DNA from 2 places in the Streptomyces sp. NPDC014006 genome. Region 2 is predicted to be linked to the other one. Evidence: riboswitches for the same ligand, from Rfam matches in the RefSeq annotation. Region 2 holds a riboswitch; the other holds the start of a gene.
The links. A riboswitch is a leader RNA that binds a small molecule or an ion and turns the genes downstream of it on or off. The one in region 2 is predicted to bind S-adenosylmethionine.
Positions count from the first base shown of each region.

Region 1: linked by a shared signal. The riboswitch ahead of ACF1GV_RS04555 (aminotransferase class V-fold PLP-dependent enzyme) and the one ahead of thrC (threonine synthase) in region 2 are both predicted to bind S-adenosylmethionine.

Region 1 covers NZ_JBICAJ010000001.1:987,216-996,592, forward strand. Annotated here, with positions in the region: gene ACF1GV_RS04530 (heme-copper oxidase subunit III) at 1-61, shown strand, start outside; gene ACF1GV_RS04535 (c-type cytochrome) at 140-952, shown strand; gene ACF1GV_RS04540 (Rieske 2Fe-2S domain-containing protein) at 949-2,004, shown strand; gene ACF1GV_RS04545 (cytochrome bc complex cytochrome b subunit) at 2,001-3,638, shown strand; gene trpD (anthranilate phosphoribosyltransferase) at 3,984-5,048, shown strand; SAM riboswitch class IV at 5,124-5,240, shown strand; gene ACF1GV_RS04555 (aminotransferase class V-fold PLP-dependent enzyme) at 5,381-6,742, shown strand; gene ACF1GV_RS04560 (Lrp/AsnC family transcriptional regulator) at 6,791-7,072, opposite strand; gene ACF1GV_RS04565 (rhomboid family intramembrane serine protease) at 7,069-7,812, opposite strand; gene ACF1GV_RS04570 (hypothetical protein) at 7,969-8,208, shown strand; gene ACF1GV_RS04575 (NYN domain-containing protein) at 8,265-9,377, shown strand, end outside.
Region 2 covers NZ_JBICAJ010000007.1:390,221-399,597, reverse strand. Annotated here, with positions in the region: gene ACF1GV_RS25205 (ROK family protein) at 1-477, opposite strand, end outside; gene ACF1GV_RS25200 (ABC transporter substrate-binding protein) at 592-1,860, shown strand; gene ACF1GV_RS25195 (DUF3263 domain-containing protein) at 1,896-2,144, shown strand; gene otsB (trehalose-phosphatase) at 2,228-3,088, shown strand; gene ACF1GV_RS25185 (trehalose-6-phosphate synthase) at 3,098-4,495, opposite strand; gene ACF1GV_RS25180 (hypothetical protein) at 4,677-5,387, shown strand; gene ACF1GV_RS25175 (glucosyl-3-phosphoglycerate synthase) at 5,428-6,372, opposite strand; SAM riboswitch class I at 6,541-6,682, shown strand; gene thrC (threonine synthase) at 6,701-7,978, shown strand; gene ACF1GV_RS25165 (MoaD/ThiS family protein) at 8,064-8,342, shown strand; gene ACF1GV_RS25160 (cold-shock protein) at 8,750-8,953, shown strand; gene groL (chaperonin GroEL) at 9,263-9,377, shown strand, end outside.

The DNA of each region.
Region 1 (9,377 bases), on a different contig from region 2:
CTGGCACTTCGTCGATGTCGTCTGGATCGGCCTCTTCGCCACGATCTACCTGATCAAGTAGCGAGAAGATCCCACGCGCGTTCTCGCAACGCACCACCCAGAAGCATCGACGCTGAAGATCCTGACACCGGGGTAATCCGTGAAAAAGCTTTCCGCACGACGACGCCATCCGCTGGCGGCGGTCGTCGTCCTACTCTTCGCGCTGGCGGCCACGGGGGGTCTGTACGCCGCGTTCGCGCCCGCGGGCAAGGCGCAGGCCGACGACTCCTCCCAGTCCCTCGCCATCGACGAGGGCAAGAAGCTCTACACCGTGGGCTGCGCCAGCTGCCACGGCACCGGCGGTCAGGGCACCTCCGACGGTCCGAGCCTGGTCGGCGTGGGCGCCGCCGCGGTCGACTTCCAGGTGGGAACCGGCCGTATGCCGGCCTCCACCTCGCAGATGGCCCAGATCCCGAGCAAGAAGAACATCTACACGCAGGCCCAGATCGACCAGCTCGCGGCCTACGTGGCCTCGCTCGGCGCCGGCCCGGCCGTCCCGACGAAGCAGCAGTACGGCCCGGAGGGCGCGGACATCGCCAAGGGTGGCGAGCTGTTCCGTACCAACTGCGCGCAGTGCCACAACTTCACCGGCAAGGGCGGCGCGCTGACGAACGGCAAGTACGCCCCGACGCTCGAGGGCGTGGACCCCAAGCACATCTACGAGGCCATGCAGACGGGCCCGCAGAACATGCCGTCGTTCCCCGACACCACCATGTCGGAGCAGAACAAGAAGGACATCATCGCGTACCTGCACGCGGTCAACAGCGATGAGACGGAGAACCCGGGCGGTCTCGAGCTGGGCGGCCTCGGGCCGGTCAGCGAGGGTCTGTTCGCCTGGATCTTCGGCCTCGGCGCCCTGATCGCGGTCGCCGTCTGGGTCGCCGCTCGGACCGCAAAGGCCAAGAAGTCATGAGTAGCCAAGACATTCCTGAAGAGAACCTGCCCGCAGAGCAGGACCACGCGCACGGCGCGGTAGGCGTCGCGGACGAGAACCCGTTCGCCGACCCCGGCCTGCCGCCCCACGAGCACCGGATCCAGGACATCGACGAGCGGGCCGCCAAGCGGTCCGAGCGTGTGGTGGCCCTGCTGTTCACGGTGTCGATGCTGGCCACCCTCGGCTTCATCGCCGCGTACGTGACGATCCCGCATCACAAGTCGATCTTCGTCTTCCCGATCGGCCACCTCAGCGCGATGAACTTCGCGCTGGGTCTGACCCTCGGCACGGCGCTGTTCTGCATCGGCGCGGGCGCGGTCCACTGGGCCCGCACCCTGATGTCCGACGTGGAGGTCGCCGACGAGCGGCACCCGATCGAGGCCTCCCCGGAGGTCCGGGCGAAGGTCCACGCGGACTTCCGCCAGGGCGCCAAGGAGTCGGCGCTCGGCCGGCGCAAGCTGATCCGCAACACGATGTTCGGAGCGCTGACCCTGGTCCCGCTGTCGGGTCTGTTCCTGCTGCGCGATCTCGGTCCGCTGCCCGGTGAGAAGCTGCGCCACACGCTGTGGTCCAAGGGCAAGCTCCTCGTCAACGTGAACACGAACGAGCCGCTGCGTCCCGAGGACGTCGCGGTCGGTTCGCTCACCTTCGCCAAGCCCGAGGGCCTGGAGGAGCACGACGAGGACTTCCAGACCGAGATCGCCAAGGCGGCCCTGATGATCGTCCGGCTCCAGCCGGAGAACATCAAGGACAAGCGCGAGCTGGAGTGGTCGCACGAGGGCATCGTGGCGTACTCCAAGATCTGCACCCACGTCGGTTGTCCGATCTCGCTGTACGAGCAGCAGACGCACCACGTGCTGTGCCCCTGCCACCAGTCCACCTTCGACCTGTCCGACGGTGCCCGTGTGATCTTCGGTCCCGCCGGTCACGCCCTGCCGCAGCTGCGCATCGGTGTGAACGACGAGGGCTACCTCGAGGCGCTCGGCGACTTCGAAGAGCCCGTCGGTCCTGCTTTCTGGGAGCGCGGATGAGTACTGCAGCGAACGGATCACCCCGCTCTCGCGGGAAGGCACCGGCCGGCGAACGCGTCGCCGACTGGGCCGACGGCCGGCTGGGGATCTACTCCCTCGCCAAGTCGAACATGCGCAAGATCTTCCCCGACCACTGGTCGTTCATGTTGGGCGAAGTGTGCATGTACAGCTTCCTCATCATCATCCTGACGGGTGTCTATCTGACGCTGTTCTTCCACCCGTCGATGAACGAGGTCGAGTACCACGGCACGTATGTCCCGCTCCAGGGGCAGATGATGTCCGAGGCGTTCAGGTCGACCCTGCACATCTCCTTCGACGTGCGCGGTGGTCTGCTGATCCGGCAGATCCACCACTGGGCCGCGCTGATCTTCCTCGCGGGCATGTTCGTGCACATGATGCGCGTGTTCTTCACGGGCGCGTTCCGCAAGCCGCGTGAGATCAACTGGCTGTTCGGCTTCCTGCTGTTCGTCCTGGGCATGTTCACCGGCTTCACCGGTTACTCGCTGCCGGACGACCTGCTCTCCGGCACCGGTGTCCGCTTCATGGAGGGTGCGATCCTGTCCGTGCCGATCGTCGGCACGTACATCTCGTTCTTCCTCTTCGGCGGCGAGTTCCCGGGCGGCGACTTCGTGGCCCGCTTCTACTCGATCCACATCCTGCTGCTGCCGGGCATCATGCTGGGCCTGATGGTGGCCCACCTGATCCTGGTCTTCTACCACAAGCACACCCAGTTCGCGGGTCCCGGCAAGTCGAACAAGAACGTCGTCGGCATGCCGCTGCTTCCGGTGTACATGGCGAAGGCGGGCGGCTTCTTCTTCCTGGTCTTCGGTGTCATCGCGGTCATCGCCGCGGTCGCGCAGATCAACCCGATCTGGGCCATGGGCCCCTACCGGCCGGACCAGGTGTCCACGGGCGCCCAGCCGGACTGGTACATGGGCTTCGCCGAGGGTCTGATCCGCTTCATGCCGGGCTGGGAGGTCAACTTCTGGGGCCACACGCTGGTCCTGGGCGTGTTCATCCCGCTGGTGCTCTTCCCGCTGGTCCTGGCGGCGATCGCGGTCTACCCGTTCATCGAGTCCTGGATCACCGGCGACAAGCGCGAGCACCACATCCTGGACCGTCCGCGCAACGCCCCGACGCGTACCGCGTTCGGTGTCGCCTGGATCACGATCTACATGATCACGCTGGTCGGCGGTGGCAACGACCTGTGGGCCACCCACTTCCACCTGTCGATCAACGCGGTCACCTGGTTCGTCCGGATCGGCTTCTTCGTCGGCCCGGTGCTGGCCTTCCTCCTCACCAAGCGGATCTGCCTCGGCCTGCAGCGCCGGGACAAGGAGAAGGTGCTGCACGGTCGCGAGACCGGCACCATCAAGCGCCTGCCGCACGGTGAGTTCATCGAGGTCCACGAGCCGCTCAGCCAGGAGGCGCTGCACACCCTCACCGCGCACGAGCAGTACAAGCCGCTCGAGATCGGCCCCACGGTCGACGAGAACGGTGTCGAGCGCAAGGTGAAGGGCGCCGAGAAGCTGCGCGCCAAGCTCAGCGAGGCGTACTTCGGCGAGGAGGCGCAGATTCCGAAGCCGACCGCCGAGGAGTACAGGGAGATCACGAGCGGCCACGGCCACCACTGATCGCTGCGTCAGCCACGCCACGGTCGAAGGGCCCCGTCCGGTGTTCGGACGGGGCCCTTCGCCGTGCGCGGGCGGTCTTCGGCCGGCCGTCGTGAGGAGCGGTGGTCCGGCGAGGGCCGTTGTGAGTGGCGCTGGTCCGGCGAGGCCGAGCGTGCGGTCGCGGGGCAATAAGCCGGCCGGAGGGAGGCCGGGGGCCGGGGGCGTCGGGCCGTGCGGCGGCGGCCCGGGCGGGCTTGTCGTGCGTGGGCGGGGCCCCGTCCGGTGTGCGGACGGGGCCCTTCGCCGTGCGCCGGGCTGGATAGGGTGGAGACGTCATTCGATGCGTACGACGACCAGGAGCGGCTGATGAGCGCTGTGACCCCCGCTGGAGGCGACACCGCGGCGGGCCGTTCCTGGCCCCGCGTGCTGAACAGCCTGCTGGAAGGCCACGACCAGAGCGCCGAGGACACCGCCTGGGCGATGGACCAGATCATGCGCGGCGAGGCCACCGACGCGCAGATCGCCGGGTTCGCGGTCGCGCTGCGCGCCAAGGGCGAGACGGTCGAGGAGATCACCGGTCTGGTCCGGGCGATGTACGACCACGCCAACGTCATCGAGGTCCCCGGCCCCACCGTCGACATCGTCGGCACGGGCGGCGACGGCGCGAAGACGGTGAACATCTCCACCATGTCCTCGATCGTCGTGGCCGGCACGGGCGCGAAGGTCGTCAAGCACGGCAACCGGGCCGCCTCCTCGGCCTCCGGCGCCTCCGACGTGCTGGAGAAGCTCGGCGTCAACCTCAACCTGCCGCTGCACCGGGTGCCCCAGGTCGCCGAGGAGGCCGGGATCACCTTCTGCTTCGCGGTGAAGTTCCATCCGGCGCTGCGCCATGTGGCCGCCGCGCGCGGCCAGTTGGGCATCCGCACCACCTTCAACGTGCTGGGCCCGCTGACCAACCCGGCGAAGGTGCGGGCGCAGGCCGTCGGCGTCGCCGACGCCAGGATGGCGCCCATCGTCGCCGGCGTCTTCGCCGAACGCGGCAACTCCTCCCTGGTCTTCCGGGGTGACGACGGCCTGGACGAGCTGACGATCACCTCCACGTCCCGGGTCTGGATCGTCCGGGAGGGCAAGGTCACCGAGGAGACCTTCGACCCGCGGGAGGTCGGCATCGACCTGGCCCCCGTGGAGGCCCTGCGCGGCGCCGACGCCTCCTACAACGCCGAGGTGGCCCGGCGCCTGCTGGACGGCGAGCCCGGGCCCGTCCGGGACGCCGTCGTGCTCAACTCGGCGGCCGCGCTGGTCGCTCTGGAGCCGACCGGCGCACCGCTGGCCGAGCAGATCCGGGCCGCCATGGCGAAGGCGGCCCGGTCCATCGACTCGGGCTCGGCCAAGCGCACACTGGAGCGCTGGGTGGCGGCCAGCAACGCCTAGCGTCGGCCGACGGCCGTCCCGCGATCCGGACTCGGGTTGCGGGACGCCGATCACTTCCGTTACGTTCCCGTACCAGGTCATGAGTGACAGTCATGAGGCCCCGGCCGACTGTCCGGCAACCCTCCGTCCGTGGCGGGGTGCCCCGGGTGAAGACCAGGCCGCAGTCAGCAAGGTCTGCGGCAAGCGCGGACCCCTCGCGAACCCAGGGGTCCTGGTCGTCGAGGAGTCTTCCGTGAGCAAGCGAATGCGATAGGGCCGCCGAGCCCCGCCTCCGCGCACCCTTTTTTCATCCTTTCCCGCGCTTTCTCGCGCATCCTCACGGGAGTTCCGCCATGTCTGTCTCCACCGCTGCCGCCGACCGGTCCGTTTGTGCCCCGCTGCCCGTTCTGGGCCGAGATGTCACCGTCCCGCTCGTCACCGGAGGCGAGGTCACCTACGCCGCCCTCGACTACGCCGCCAGCGCTCCCGCCCTGCAGCGCGTCTGGGACGACGTGGCGGCGTACGCGCCGTACTACGGCAGCGTGCACCGCGGTGCCGGATACCTCTCGCAGCTGTCCACCGACCTGTTCGAGAACGCCCGGAAGACGGTCGCGGAGTTCCTCGACTGCCGCGATGGCGACCAGGTCGTCTTCACCCGCTCCACGACGGACTCGCTCAACCTGCTGGCCCGGGCGGTCCCGGCCGACTGCCAGGTCTTCGTCTTCGAGACCGAGCACCACGCCTCGCTGCTGCCCTGGCAGCACGCGAAGGTCACCTACCTCAACGCCCCGCGCACCCCGCGGCAGGCCGTCGAGACCCTGGAGCGCGCGCTCGCCGACCGCGACCCCCACGGCCCCGCCCTGGTCTGCGTCACCGGCGCCTCCAACGTCACCGGCGAACTGTGGCCGGTGCGCGAGCTGGCGGCCGCCGCGCACGCCCACGGTGCCCGGATCGTCCTGGACGCCGCCCAGCTGGCCCCGCACCACCCGGTGAGCGTGCGCGACCTCGACGTCGACTGGGTCGCCTTCTCCGGCCACAAGCTGTACGCCCCCTTCGGCTCCGGCGTCCTGGCCGGCCGCGCCGACTGGCTCCAGGCCGCCGACCCCTACCTCGCCGGCGGCGGCGCCAGCCGCAAGGTCGCCCGGCGCGAGGACGGGGGAGTGGACGTGGAGTGGCACGACAGCGCCGCCCGCCACGAAGCCGGCTCCCCGAACGTGATCGGTGCCTACTCCATCGCCTCCGCCTGCAAGGCGCTGACCGAGGCCGGCTGGGACACTCTGGTCGCCCGCGAGCAGCAGCTCATCGCCGCGGTCCGCGAGGGCCTGGCCGACGTGCCCGAGGTGAGGATCCTCTCCCTCTTCGGCGACGACGCCCCTCGGGTCGGCGTGATCTCGTTCGTCGTCGAGGGCTGGAACAGCTCCCACTTCGCCGCGGCCCTGTCCGCCGAGTACGGCATCGGCGTCCGCGACGGCCTCTTCTGCGCCCACCCGCTGGTGCGCACCCTGCTCGGCAGCGACCCCCAGACCCAGGGCGAGTGCGGCGCCCCCGAGGCGGCCCCCGGCGAGAAGTCCCTCAACGCGATCCGCGTGAGCTTCGGCGCGGGCACCCCGGACGAGCATGTGGAGCGCTTCATCACGGCGGTCAAGGAACTGGTCACCCAGGGCGCGCAGTGGACGTACAGGACGGAAGACGGCCGCTGCGTTCCCGCTGTCTGAGGCGCGGTCCGAGGCAGTCGAACGCCCGGTGAGGCGGTGTTCCCCCGGTCAGGAGTCCAGACCGATCGCGAACGCCGCCTCCAGGTCGTGCTGGGAGTACGTCCGAAAAGCCACGTGCGTGTCCGTGCCCTCGACGCCCGGGATCTTGCTGATCCGCCCCGGGATGACCTCCGCCAGGTCCTCGTGCTGCCGCACCCGCACCATGGCGATCAGGTCGTACGTCCCGGTGACGGAGAAGACCTCGCTCACCGAATCCAGCGAAGCGATCTGCTCGGCGATCTCGGGGATCCGGTCCACGCTGGTCTTGATGAGGACGATCGCGGTGATCACGGCTGGTTCTCTCCCTCGGGGGCCGGAGCAGGGGCGGCTTTCACTCTAGTCCCACGGCGGACGGCCACCCACGCGACCAGGAAGCCCAGCCCGAAGCCGATCAGATGGGCCAGGTACGCCACCCCCGGCCCCTGGGTGGCACGCCCCGCCGCCAGCCACTGCAGCACCGCCCAGAACGGCAGGACGACCCACGCCGGGAAGCGCAGCGGCACAAAGAACAGGAACGGCAGGAGACTGGTCACCCGGGCGCGGGGGAAGAGGGAGAGAAACGCGCCGAGGACCGCCGAGATCGCCCCCGAGGCGCCGACCAGCGACTGCTCGGACGCGGCGTGGGCGGCGGCGTATCCCAGCAGGGCCAGGTAACCGCAGCCGACGTAGAACACGACGAACCGGCCGCGGCCCATCCGTTCCTCGGTCATCGCTCCGAAGACGTAGAGGAAGAGCATGTTGCCGAGCAGATGCACCCAGCTGCCGTGCACGAACAGGGCCGTCATGGGCGTCAGTACGGCCCGCGGGGAGCCCTGGAAGAGCTCGTCCGGGATCACGCCCCAGCGCCGGAAGTACGCCCGCTGCGCGGTGAGCAGTTCGTCGCCGTGGCCGTAGGCCGGGTTCACGCCCGCCGCCGGCCCCAGCAGGAAGATCAGGCAGCACACGGCGATCAGTGCGTACGTCACCGGGGCCGAGGTGCGCGACAGGGTCCTGGTCACCTTGCCGACCGCGGTCGTCCAGTTGCCGATCATGCCTACAGAGCATGACGTAACCGGACGCATCGGACGAGGCCGCCTCGCCGCCGTGGACGGACCAGCGGCGAGTGACCGCCAGGCCGTAGGGTTACGAGCCACACGCACCGGGGAGGCCGGTGCGTCACGGACACTGGAAGAAAGCGAACAGTCACGATGACGGTTCCCCTGCCGACCGCCACGACGCGGTGGCGCTGCACGCTCTGCGGCAACCTCACCCGCTTCGACGTGACCCGCTCGTCGAAGGTCGTCGAGTACGTCCACCTCGATCTCGCCGGCGAGCCCAAGGTCGAGGAGCGCGAGGTGCTCAGTGAGACCATCGAGTCGGTGCGCTGCCGCTGGTGCAACGCCGTGGACCAGGTGGAGCTCGTGGACCGGCCCGCGGTCGAGGCCTGAGCCGGCGCCCCCTCACGGCCGACAGGAAAGACGTACGACAGGTACAGGAGTGACGGATGGTGGAGACCACAGGCGGGGGGCCGGGCGACGGCGCCGCTGAGGTGCTCGACCGTCCGCTGCCCGACGGCGTGCGCCGCAGGGTCGTCCAGATCGTCGCGGACGGCTTCGGCGGGCTGACCGTCGGTGAACTGCCCGCACAGCTTCGGCAGTACGCCCGGTTCGCACCGAACCGGCGGGCCAAGTTCGCCGGGAACGCGATGGCGGCCGCGCTGGAGACCGATCCGCTGTTCCGGCAGCGGATCGGCGAGAAGTTCAGAGAAGCGCAGCCGGAACTGGCCGGCGCCCTGGACTCCGGCTCGCCGCCCCCGGCCGCGGACCCGCTCGACGTGGCGGCTGCGGCCTATGTTCTTCGCCCCGCGGGCTGGGTGAAGCTGGTCACGGCGGCCGGCGAGGAGGCGCAGCGCGCCCACGCCGAGCGCGCCGACGAGGAGAGCCGCGCCGAGCTGGAGCGGCTGCGCGAACTGCTCGCGCAGACCAAGGAGCACACCCGGGCCGAGACCGAGCGGCTGCGCGCGGAGCTGGACCAGGTCAAGAAGGAAGCGGAATCGCTGCACCGCAAGCTGCGCGCCGCCCTCAGTGACGTCAAGCGAGGCGAGGCGGCGCTGCGCAAGGCGCAGGCCGAGACCGAGGGCGTACGCGCCGAAGCGCAGGCGCAGGTGTCCGCGGCGGAGAGCGAGTCACGGCGGCTCAAGACGCGTCTGAGCGAGGCGGAGGCCGCCCTGGAGGCCACCCGCCGCGCGGCGCGCGAGGGACGCAGCGTGGAGGACATGCGGGTCCGGCTGCTGCTGGACACCCTGCTGGACGCCACCCAGGGACTGCGGCGCGAACTGGCCCTTCCCCCGGTGTCCGTGCGTCCGGCCGAGACCGTGGACGCCGTCGAGCCGGGGCGGATGACGCCGAAGGACATCGCGGCGCGCGCGCTGTCCGAGAACGACCCGGCGATCCTGGACCAGTTGCTCGCGCTGCCGCAGGCGCATCTGGTCGTCGACGGCTACAACGTCACCAAGACCGGCTATCCCCAGATGCCGCTGGAGAAGCAGCGCCTGAGGCTCCTCGGGCAGCTGTCCGCGCTCGCCGCGCAGACCGGCGCCGAGGTCACCTGTGTCTTC
Region 2 (9,377 bases):
GCCGCCGATGCCGATGGCGCCGGCGATCCCGGTGCCCAGCGGCACGAACAGATAGCGGTCGGCGCCCCGGCCCGCGCCCAGGCGGCCCTCGGCGAGCCCGCCGGCCCGCACGTCGTGGCCCAGGGCGACGGGTGCGCCGAGCCGCTTGGCGAGCAGGTCGCGCAGAGGAAGGTCGCGCCAGCCGAGGTTGGCGGCGTAGGCGGCGAGGCCGCGTTGTTCGTCGACGATGCCGGGGACGACGACGCCGGCCGCGGCGGCGGGCTCGCCGAGGGCCGCCTCACCGTGGGCGCGCAGGTCCGCGGCGAAGCCGAGGATGTGCTCGACGACCGCGTCGGGCCCGCGCTCGCGGCCGGTGGGCCGGCGTGCCTGGTGGAGCAGTGCGCCGTCCGCCCCGACCAGGGCGGCCTTCATCCCGGTGCCGCCCACGTCGAGGGCGATGACATGTCTCACGGGGGACAGTGTGGCCCCACCACCCATGAGAGGTCTAGTCCACTCGCATGGTGTAGACCTTAATCCGTTAATCGGAAAGTGGTTCAGACGTCCGGCGTGCCAGAGGTCGGCGGACGTCTACGAGGGTGGGGAGCCGGAGCGGTGCAGCGGCGAAGGACGACGACGATCGCGGTGATCTCCGCGCTGGGCCTGACGGCGGTACTCACCGGCTGCGGCGTCACCGGAGGCTCCGGTGACGTGACCCTCAAGCTGGTTGCCGCCGACTACGGCGACAACGACACCAACAGCTCCCGGCACTACTGGGACGACCTCGTCAAGGACTACGAGGCCCAGCACCCCGGCGTGAAGGTCGACGTCAGCGTCTACTCGTGGACCGACGTCGACCGCAAGGTCAAGGAGATGACCGAGGCCGGCCAGGCGCCCGACATGGCCCAGATCGGCGCCTACGCCGACTACGCCGCCAAGGACGAGCTGTACCGGGCCGACGACGTGCTCTCCATCTCCACCCAGGCCGACTTCGTCTCCCAGCTGGTGTCGGCCGGGCAGGTGCACGGGGTGCAGTACGGCATGCCGTTCGCGGCCTCCACCCGGCTGCTCTTCTACAACAAGACCCTGTTCGACCAGGCGCACATCGACCCGCCCAAGACCTGGGACGAGCTGGCCGCCGACGCCCGGGCGCTCAAGGACAAGGGCGTGAAGTACCCCTACGCGCTGCCCCTCGGGCCGGAGGAGGCCCAGGCGGAGACGATGCAGTGGCTGCTCAGCGGCGGGGGCGGCTACGTCGACACCGTCGGCACCTACGGCATCGACGCCTCGCAGAACGTCCAGACCTTCACCTGGCTGAAGAACGAGCTGGTCGGCAAGGACCTCACGGGTCCCGTCGCGCCGGGCAAGCTGAACCGTGCCGACGCCTTCACCGCCTTCGCCGACGGCGAGGTCGGCATGCTCAACGGGCATCCGTCGCTGATGCAGATGGCCGCCAAGAAGGGCGTGAAGTTCGGCATGGTCACCATGCCGGGCGTGAACGGGCCCAGCCGGTCCGTGATGGGCGTGGCCGACTGGATGATGGCCTTCAAGAAGAACGGCCACCGCGAGCAGATCCGCGACTTCCTCGACTTCGTCTACAGCGAGAAGAACGTCCTCGACTTCTCCCGCACCTACGACCTGCTGCCGGTCACCACCACGGCCTCCGCGGCGATGAGCGGCTCCGACCAGGACAAGGACATCCGCCCGTTCCTGCAGCAGCTGCCGCTCAGCGAGCTGTACCCGGTCGGCAAGACGTCCTGGGCGTCGGTCAGCGCCGACATCAAGAAGCGGATCGGGCAGGCCGTCGATCCCACGGGCAGCGCCGTGTCCGTCCTCGGGCAGATCCAGTCGGCGGCGGTCGCGGCGGACAGCGCGCAGCCCTAGCGGGACTGTCAGTGGGCGGCGGTACGGTTTCGGGCATGGACGCATCCGAGATGGGCCGGCCGCCGCTGGGCGAGCGCGAGCAGGCCGTCCTCGCGCTGGAGCGCCGGGGCTTTCCCGGCCCCGGCGCGAAGGAGCGCGCCATCCGCGAGGAGCTGGGCCTCGCCCCGGTCCGCTACTACCAGCTGCTCAACGCCCTCCTGGACGACACCCGCGCCCTCGCCCACGACCCGGTGACGGTGAACAGGCTCAGACGGATACGGGACGCCCGCCGCGCCGAGCGGTGACGACACCGTCTCCCGGCCACACCGTTCCCCAGCGAGACCGTTCCCCAGGTTCGGCAGGGCTCGTCCGGGGATAGGTTCGCGGTATGGGCAGCCATGACACGTACGCCACGGACCTTCCCGAACCGGTGACCGCGCAGGGCCGCGAGGGCCTCGACGCCGTCCTCGCCCGCCCCGGCAAGGCGGTGATCGGCCTCGACTTCGACGGCACGCTCGCCCCCATCGTCGCCGACCCCGATCAGGCCCGCGCCCACCCGGACGCGGTACCGGCCCTCGCCCGCCTCGCCCCCGAGGTCGCCTCGATCGCTGTGGTCACCGGCCGCCCCGCGGGGGTCGCCGTGCGCAACGGCGGCTTCGCGGGCGTGCCCGGTCTGGAGCGCCTCGTCGTCCTCGGTCACTACGGCGCCGAACGCTGGGAGGCCGCCACCGGTGAGCTGACCGCCCCGCCGCCCCACCCCGGCGTCGCGGGGGTGCGCGCCGAGCTGCCCGGGCTGCTGGACTCGGTCGGCGCCTGGCGCGGCACATGGATCGAGGAGAAGGGCCGCGCGGTCGCCGTGCACACCCGCCGCGCCGAGGATCCGCAGGCCGCGTTCGAGGCGCTGCGCGAGCCGCTGGCGGACCTTGCGGCGCGGCACGGACTGATCGTCGAGCCCGGACGCCTGGTCCTGGAGCTGCGCCCGCCCGGCGTCGACAAGGGGGTGGCGCTGACGGAGTACGTCCGCGCGGTGGGCGCCGAGTCCGTCGTCTACGCCGGCGACGACCTGGGCGACCTGCCCGCCTTCGCCGCCGTCGAGGCACTGCGCTTGGAGGGCGTCCCGGGTCTGCTGGTGTGCAGCGGCAGCTCGGAGGTCACCGAGCTGTCGAAGCGGGCGGACGTGGTGGTCGACGGCCCGGAGGGAGTCGTACGACTGCTGGCGGCACTGGCGGACCGGGTGGCCAGGCCCTAGCCGCGCGGGTCACCCCTGCAACGCCTGAAGCTGTTCCAGGAACCACTTCGCCGGCGGCAGTGCGGTCGCCGCTGCCGCCAGCCGCTTGGCGCGGTCGTTGCGCTCGCCCACCGGCATGCTCAACGCCTCGTGCAGCGCGGCCGCCGTACCGGTCACGTCGTACGGGTTGACCGCGATCGCGTCCTCGCCCAGCTCCTCGAACGCCCCGGCCTCCCGCGACAGCACCAGCGCGCAGCCCTCGTCGGAGACGAGCGGCACCTCCTTGGCGACCAGGTTCATCCCGTCCCGGATCGGGTTCACCAGCGCCACGTCCGCGAGCCGGTACGCCGCCAGCGAGCGCGCGAAGTCGTCCTCGACGTGCAGCACGACCGGCGTCCAGCCGTCCGTGCCGTAGTCGGCGTTGATCTCCTGCGCGACCCGCTGCACCTCGGCCGTGTAGTCCCGGTAGACGGCGAGGTCCTGCCGGGACGGGTAGGCGAACGCCACGTGCACGACCCGCTCGCGCCACTCGGGGTGGTCCTCGAGCAGCTGCCGGTACGCCAGCATCCCGCGCACGATGTTCTTGGACAGCTCGGTGCGGTCCACCCGCACGATCGTCCTGCGGCCCGCGCCGATCTGCTGCCGCAGCGCCGCCATCCGCTCACCCACGTCGGCCCGGTGAGCCCGCTCGCGCAGGAAGTCGGCGTCCGCGCCGAGTCCGTGCACCCCGATCCGGGTGCTGCCGAGCCCGTCCGCGAACTGCTCGCAGCAGGCCGTGAAGGCGTCCGCCCAGCGCCGGGTGAGGAAGCCGAGCCGGTCCGCGCCCAGCATCCCCTCGAGGACCTGCCGCGCGATGTCGTCCGGCAGCATCCGGAAGTACTCCGGCGGCGCCCACGGCGTGTGCGAGAAGTGCCCGATGCGCAGATCGGGCCGCAGCTCGCGGAGCATCCCCGGCACCAGGGTCAGGTGGTAGTCCTGCACGATCACCACCGCGCCGTCGGCGGCCTCCTCGGCCAGCGCCTCGGCGAACGCCCGGTTGTACGTCTCGTACGACGCCCACTGCCTGCGGAACTCGGCGTCGAAGACCGGTTCCAGCGGCGTCTGGTACAGCATGTGGTGCACGAACCAGAGCACGGAGTTCGCGATGCCGTTGTAGGCGTCGGCGTGTACGTCGGCCGGGACGTCCAGCATCCGCACGCCCTGCTCGCCGACCCCGCGCCGTACCGCCTCGCGGTCGCCGTCGGACAGCGCGGAGCACACCCACAGCGCCCCTGCCTCCGGTCCGATGGCCGACAGTCCGGACACCAGCCCGCCGCCGCCGCGTTTGGCGGTGAGTGAGCCGTCGTCGCCCACCGAGTACGACACCGGGCCGCGGTTGGACGCGACCAGCACCCGAGCCTTCTGATCAGCAGCGTGCGTGGAAGCCATACGCCTCAACCTAGCCCGCACCGGAAAAACTCAAACGTATGGCCGGTTTCGGTGGCCGGTCGTATGCGGCCGACCGCTTGTGGAGATCCTGTGAACAGGACAAGATGCGCTCTACACGGAACGACCGGTACGCCAGGGGGGCGGGTTGATCATGATGGGTATACATGGCCACAGACGTGGGGTGGGGGGCCGTGGAGTCTCCGGTCTCGCGGCGCTGGTGACGGCAGCCGCGCTGGCCCTCGCCGGCTGCCAGGGCGGCGGCGGTGACGGCAAGGCCGTCCAGCAGACCGCGCCGGTGACCAAAGCCGCACCGAGCACGTCGGCTCCCAAGCCGGAGCCGTCCCCGGCGAGCAGCAGCCCGAGTCCGGTGGCCGAGCCCACCGTCGTCACGATCAGCGACCACACCGGGACGGCTGTCGGCCGGGCCGTCGCCGCGGCCCGCGCGAGCGGCCTGCGCTACGCCGTCTACCTCCAGGGCACCGGGGCCTCCCTCGACGGCGGCGGCCGGACGGCCTCCTCCTGGGGCGCGGGCGAGAAGGTCTGCGAGCAGATCGACGACCCCGCCGACCGCACCCCCTCCTTCGACGTCGCCTTCGTCGTCGCCCGGGACGGGCGGGACTGCGACGGGCGTCTGCTGCACACCCCGGAGCCGACGAGGACCGCCGCGGGTGGCGGGACGAGCGGGGGGTCGAGCGGCGGGACCAGCGGTGCGACCAGCGGCGGCAGCAGGACCTGCGCGATCACCAGCCCCGCGGGCAACTGCTACGCCGACGGCCAGTTCTGCGCCGGCCGCCACCACGGTCTGAGCACCTACGGCAAGGGCGGCGAGTACCTGACGTGTGAGCAGGACTCGGCGGGCCGCTGGCGCTGGTCCGACGGCCAGGCAGGCTGACGGACACCCATCGCACGCCGCCTTCCGGGGGCGACCCGCCTCACGCCACCTTTCGCGCCGCGTACTCCGCGATCTCCGTCATCGGCGGGCGCTCCTCCGTGTCCACGGAGTACGTGCGCGGCTCGAAGCCGTCCTCGCTCCGCTCGAACTGGGTCAGCGACGGCCGGATCAGATGGCCGCGGGCCAGCCGGAGCTGGGCGGTGCGGTAGATCGCCGCCGCCATCCGGCCGAGGGCCTGACCGTCCTGGTGGCGGTGGATGCGCACGCCGACATCGACCTGGGCGAGGGCGTCGAGGCCGACCAGGTGCAGGGCGTCGACCAGCATGCCCAGCTCCACGCCGTAGCCGACCGGGAAGGGCAGCTGTTCCAGCAGGCTGCGGCGGGCCGCGTACTCGCCGCCGAGCGGCTGCACGAAGCCCGCCAGCTGCGGCCAGTGCATGTTCAGCAGCGGGCGGGCCATCAGCTCGGTGACCCGGCCGCCCTGGCCCGCCGCGCCGGCCAGCGGGCGGTCGTACATCGCCTTGACCAGCTGGACCTCGGGGTCGGTGAGGAGCGGGCCGACGATGCCCGTCACGAAGTCGGAGGAGAACTCCTTCAGGTCCGCGTCGACGAAACAGACGATGTCGCCGTCGGTGACCAGCAGGGAGCGCCACAGCACCTCGCCCTTGCCGGGGACGGCGGGGACGCGCGGCAGTATCTCGTCGCGGTGGACGACCCGGGCGCCCGCGGCCGCGGCCACCTCGGCGGTACGGTCGGTGGAGCCCGAGTCGACCACGACCACCTCGTCGACCAGCGGAACCTGCTGCATGAGGTCGTGCCGGACGATCGCGACGATGTCGCCGACCGTCTCCTCCTCGTTCAGCGCCGGCAGCACGACGGAGACCGTCTGCCCCGTGGCGCGCTTGGCGGCCAGGATCTGGTGCAGGGGTCGATCGGTCACCGACCAGGAGCGACTGCTCAGCCAGCGCTCAACTTCTTCAAGCACGGTCTGCGGCTCCTCACTGTCGTGATCACACCGGCTCACATCGGGTGATCGTGTGATCCATCTCGCGGTTCGGACGACTATCTCAACTGTCCTGGCCTTCGGTTACAGTCTTGAACAACGCTGATGACCATCGCATGTCGGGGGTCGCCCGCGTTCACAACCGAATACCGCTCATCCAGAGGGGCAGAGGGACACGGCCCGGTGAAGCCCCGGCAACCACCCTGATTCCGGACTCGTTCACGCGAGGCTCCCGGCCGGGGAAGGTGCCAATTCCGTCTCACGGCGAGATGCGTCGTGGGGAAGATGAGGAGAAAGGGCCTCGCCTCACATGGCTGCGCAGACAGTTACCAGCACCTCCACCGTCGACCTCGGTCCCGCCGCGGCCCTGAGCTGCCGCGAGTGCGGTCACCGGGTCCCGCTGGGCCCGGTTTTCGCGTGCGAGGAGTGTTTCGGCCCGCTCGAGATCGCCTATGACTTCTCGGCCTACGACACCGAGGAACTCCGCAAGCGTATCGAGGCGGGTCCCGCGAACATCTGGCGTTACGCCCCGCTGCTGCCCGTCCCCGCGGACGTGGCCGACAAGCCGAACATCAACCCCGGCTGGACCAAGCTCGTCAAGGCCGACCACCTCGCCGCCGAGCTCGGCGTGACCGGTGGTCTGTACGTCAAGGACGACTCGGGCAACCCGACCCACTCCTTCAAGGACCGCGTGGTCGCGCAGGCGCTGGAGGCGGCACGCGCCTTCGGCTTCACCACCCTGTCCTGCTCTTCCACCGGCAACCTGGCCGGCGCCGTCGGCGCCGCCGCCGCGCGGGCCGGCTTCCGCTCCTGCGTGTTCATTCCGCACGACCTGGAGCAGGGCAAGGTCGTCATGGCCGCGATCTACGGCGGCGAGCTCGTCGGCATCGAGGGCAACTACGACGACGTGAACCGCTTCTGCTCCGAGCTGATCGGCGACCCGGCCGGCGAGGGCTGGGGCTTCGTCAACGTCAACCTGCGGCCGTACTACGCCGAGGGCTCCAAGACCCTGGCGTACGAGATCTGCGAGCAGCTCGGCTGGCAGCTGCCCGACCAGCTCGTCGTCCCGATCGCCTCCGGCTCGCAGCTCACCAAGGTCGACAAGGGCCTGCAGGAGCTCATCAAGCTGGGCCTGGTCGAGGACAAGCCGTACAAGATCTTCGGTGCGCAGGCCGAGGGTTGCTCGCCGGTGTCCACGGCCTTCAAGGCCGGGCACGACGTGGTGCGCCCGCAGAAGCCGAACACCATCGCCAAGTCGCTGGCGATCGGCAACCCGGCCGACGGGCCGTACGTCCTGGACATCGCGCGCCGCACGGGCGGCGCGGTGGAGGACGTCACCGACGAGCAGGTCGTCGACGCGATCAAGCTGCTGGCCCGCACGGAGGGGATCTTCGCGGAGACCGCCGGTGGGGTGACGGTGGGTGTGACCCGCAAGCTGATCGAGAACGGTTTGCTGGACCCGACGAAGACCACGGTGGTGCTGAACACGGGTGATGGGCTGAAGACCCTCGACGCGGTCGCCGGTACGGGACTGACCGCGACGATCCGACCCACCCTCGACTCGTTCCGCGACGCGGGTCTCGTCTGAGAGACCATCGTCTGCGGACCGCGGGGGGCTGGTCGCGCAGTTCCCCGCGCCCCTTCAGGGCGCCTATCCCACCGGAGGTTTCCACGTGAGCGTCACTGTCCGCATCCCCACCATCCTGCGCACCTACACCGGTGGCCAGGCCGAGGTTCCCGCCGACGGGGCGACCCTCGCCGAGGTCATCGCGGACCTGGAGAAGAACCACACCGGCATCGCCGCGCGGGTGCTGGACGACCAGGGCAAGCTGCGCCGGTTCGTCAACGTGTACGTCAATGACGACGACGTGCGCTTCGAGCAGGGTCTGGAGACGGCCACCCCGGACGGCGCGGGTGTGTCGATCATTCCGGCGGTCGCCGGCGGCTGCTGACACACAGAGTTCCTCGGGCTGCCCCTTCCGTGAGAGAAACGGAGGGGGCAATTCCATGTGATTAGGCGCGGTAGAGTTGGGGAACGCGCCCCGGAATCGACGGGGCGTGATCTCTGGAACCTGCTGCACGGGCGACAAGAAGTAGCCAAAGTATGCGGGTCTTTTGTCTTTTTTGCACCCTTTGAACGGCCCGACTTGCTCGGAATTCAGGTGAATTCTCGCGAGATTTCGGGCCCGGGTCGTCCAGATTTCTCGTCCGATTGACCTGTTGCAGACGGCAGTTGGACAGATACATTCAGCCGCGGTCGACGCGTTCCGGCGCACGCCCCCACCCATCGGGGGGTGAGGTCTGACCCGGATCCGCGAAGTGCGGATCTGTGCAAGGGCCAGTAATAGGGGAGTTAGGCATGGCTCAGGGCACCGTCAAGTGGTTCAACGCGGAGAAGGGCTACGGCTTCATCGCGGTCGACGGTGGTGCGGACGTCTTCGTCCACTACAGCGCCATCCAGATGGACGGCTACCGCACCCTGGAGGAGGGCCAGCGGGTCGAGTTCGAGATCTCGCAGGGCCAGAAGGGTCCGCAGGCCGACATGGTTCGCGTCACCGCCTGAACGTTCTTTCACGCACGTAGGGCCCGCACCTCGCACAGGGTGCGGGCCCTTCGGCGTGTCCAGGGCGCCGTGCGGCGGTGTTCGCGGGCGGCTGACGAGGGGGGCGGATGCGGGGGAGGCGCTTGCACTCGCCATGCCCGAGTGCTAATCATTGCGTTAGCACTCTGAAGGTGAGAGTGACAACGTAAGGACCGGGTCGGTGAGGCCAGGGCCGGGCGGGGCAAGGAGCTTCCTCCGGTCGGGGCCGTCCGTCGCGGGCGCGGGCGCGGTCCGAAGTAATCACCCCCAGTCCTGGAGGGACCACTTCACATGGCCAAGATCATCGCGTTCGACGAGGAGGCGCGGCGCGGCCTCGAGCGCGGCATGAACCAGCTCGCGGACGCCGTGAAGGTGACGCTCGGCCCCAAGGGCCGCAACGTCGTCC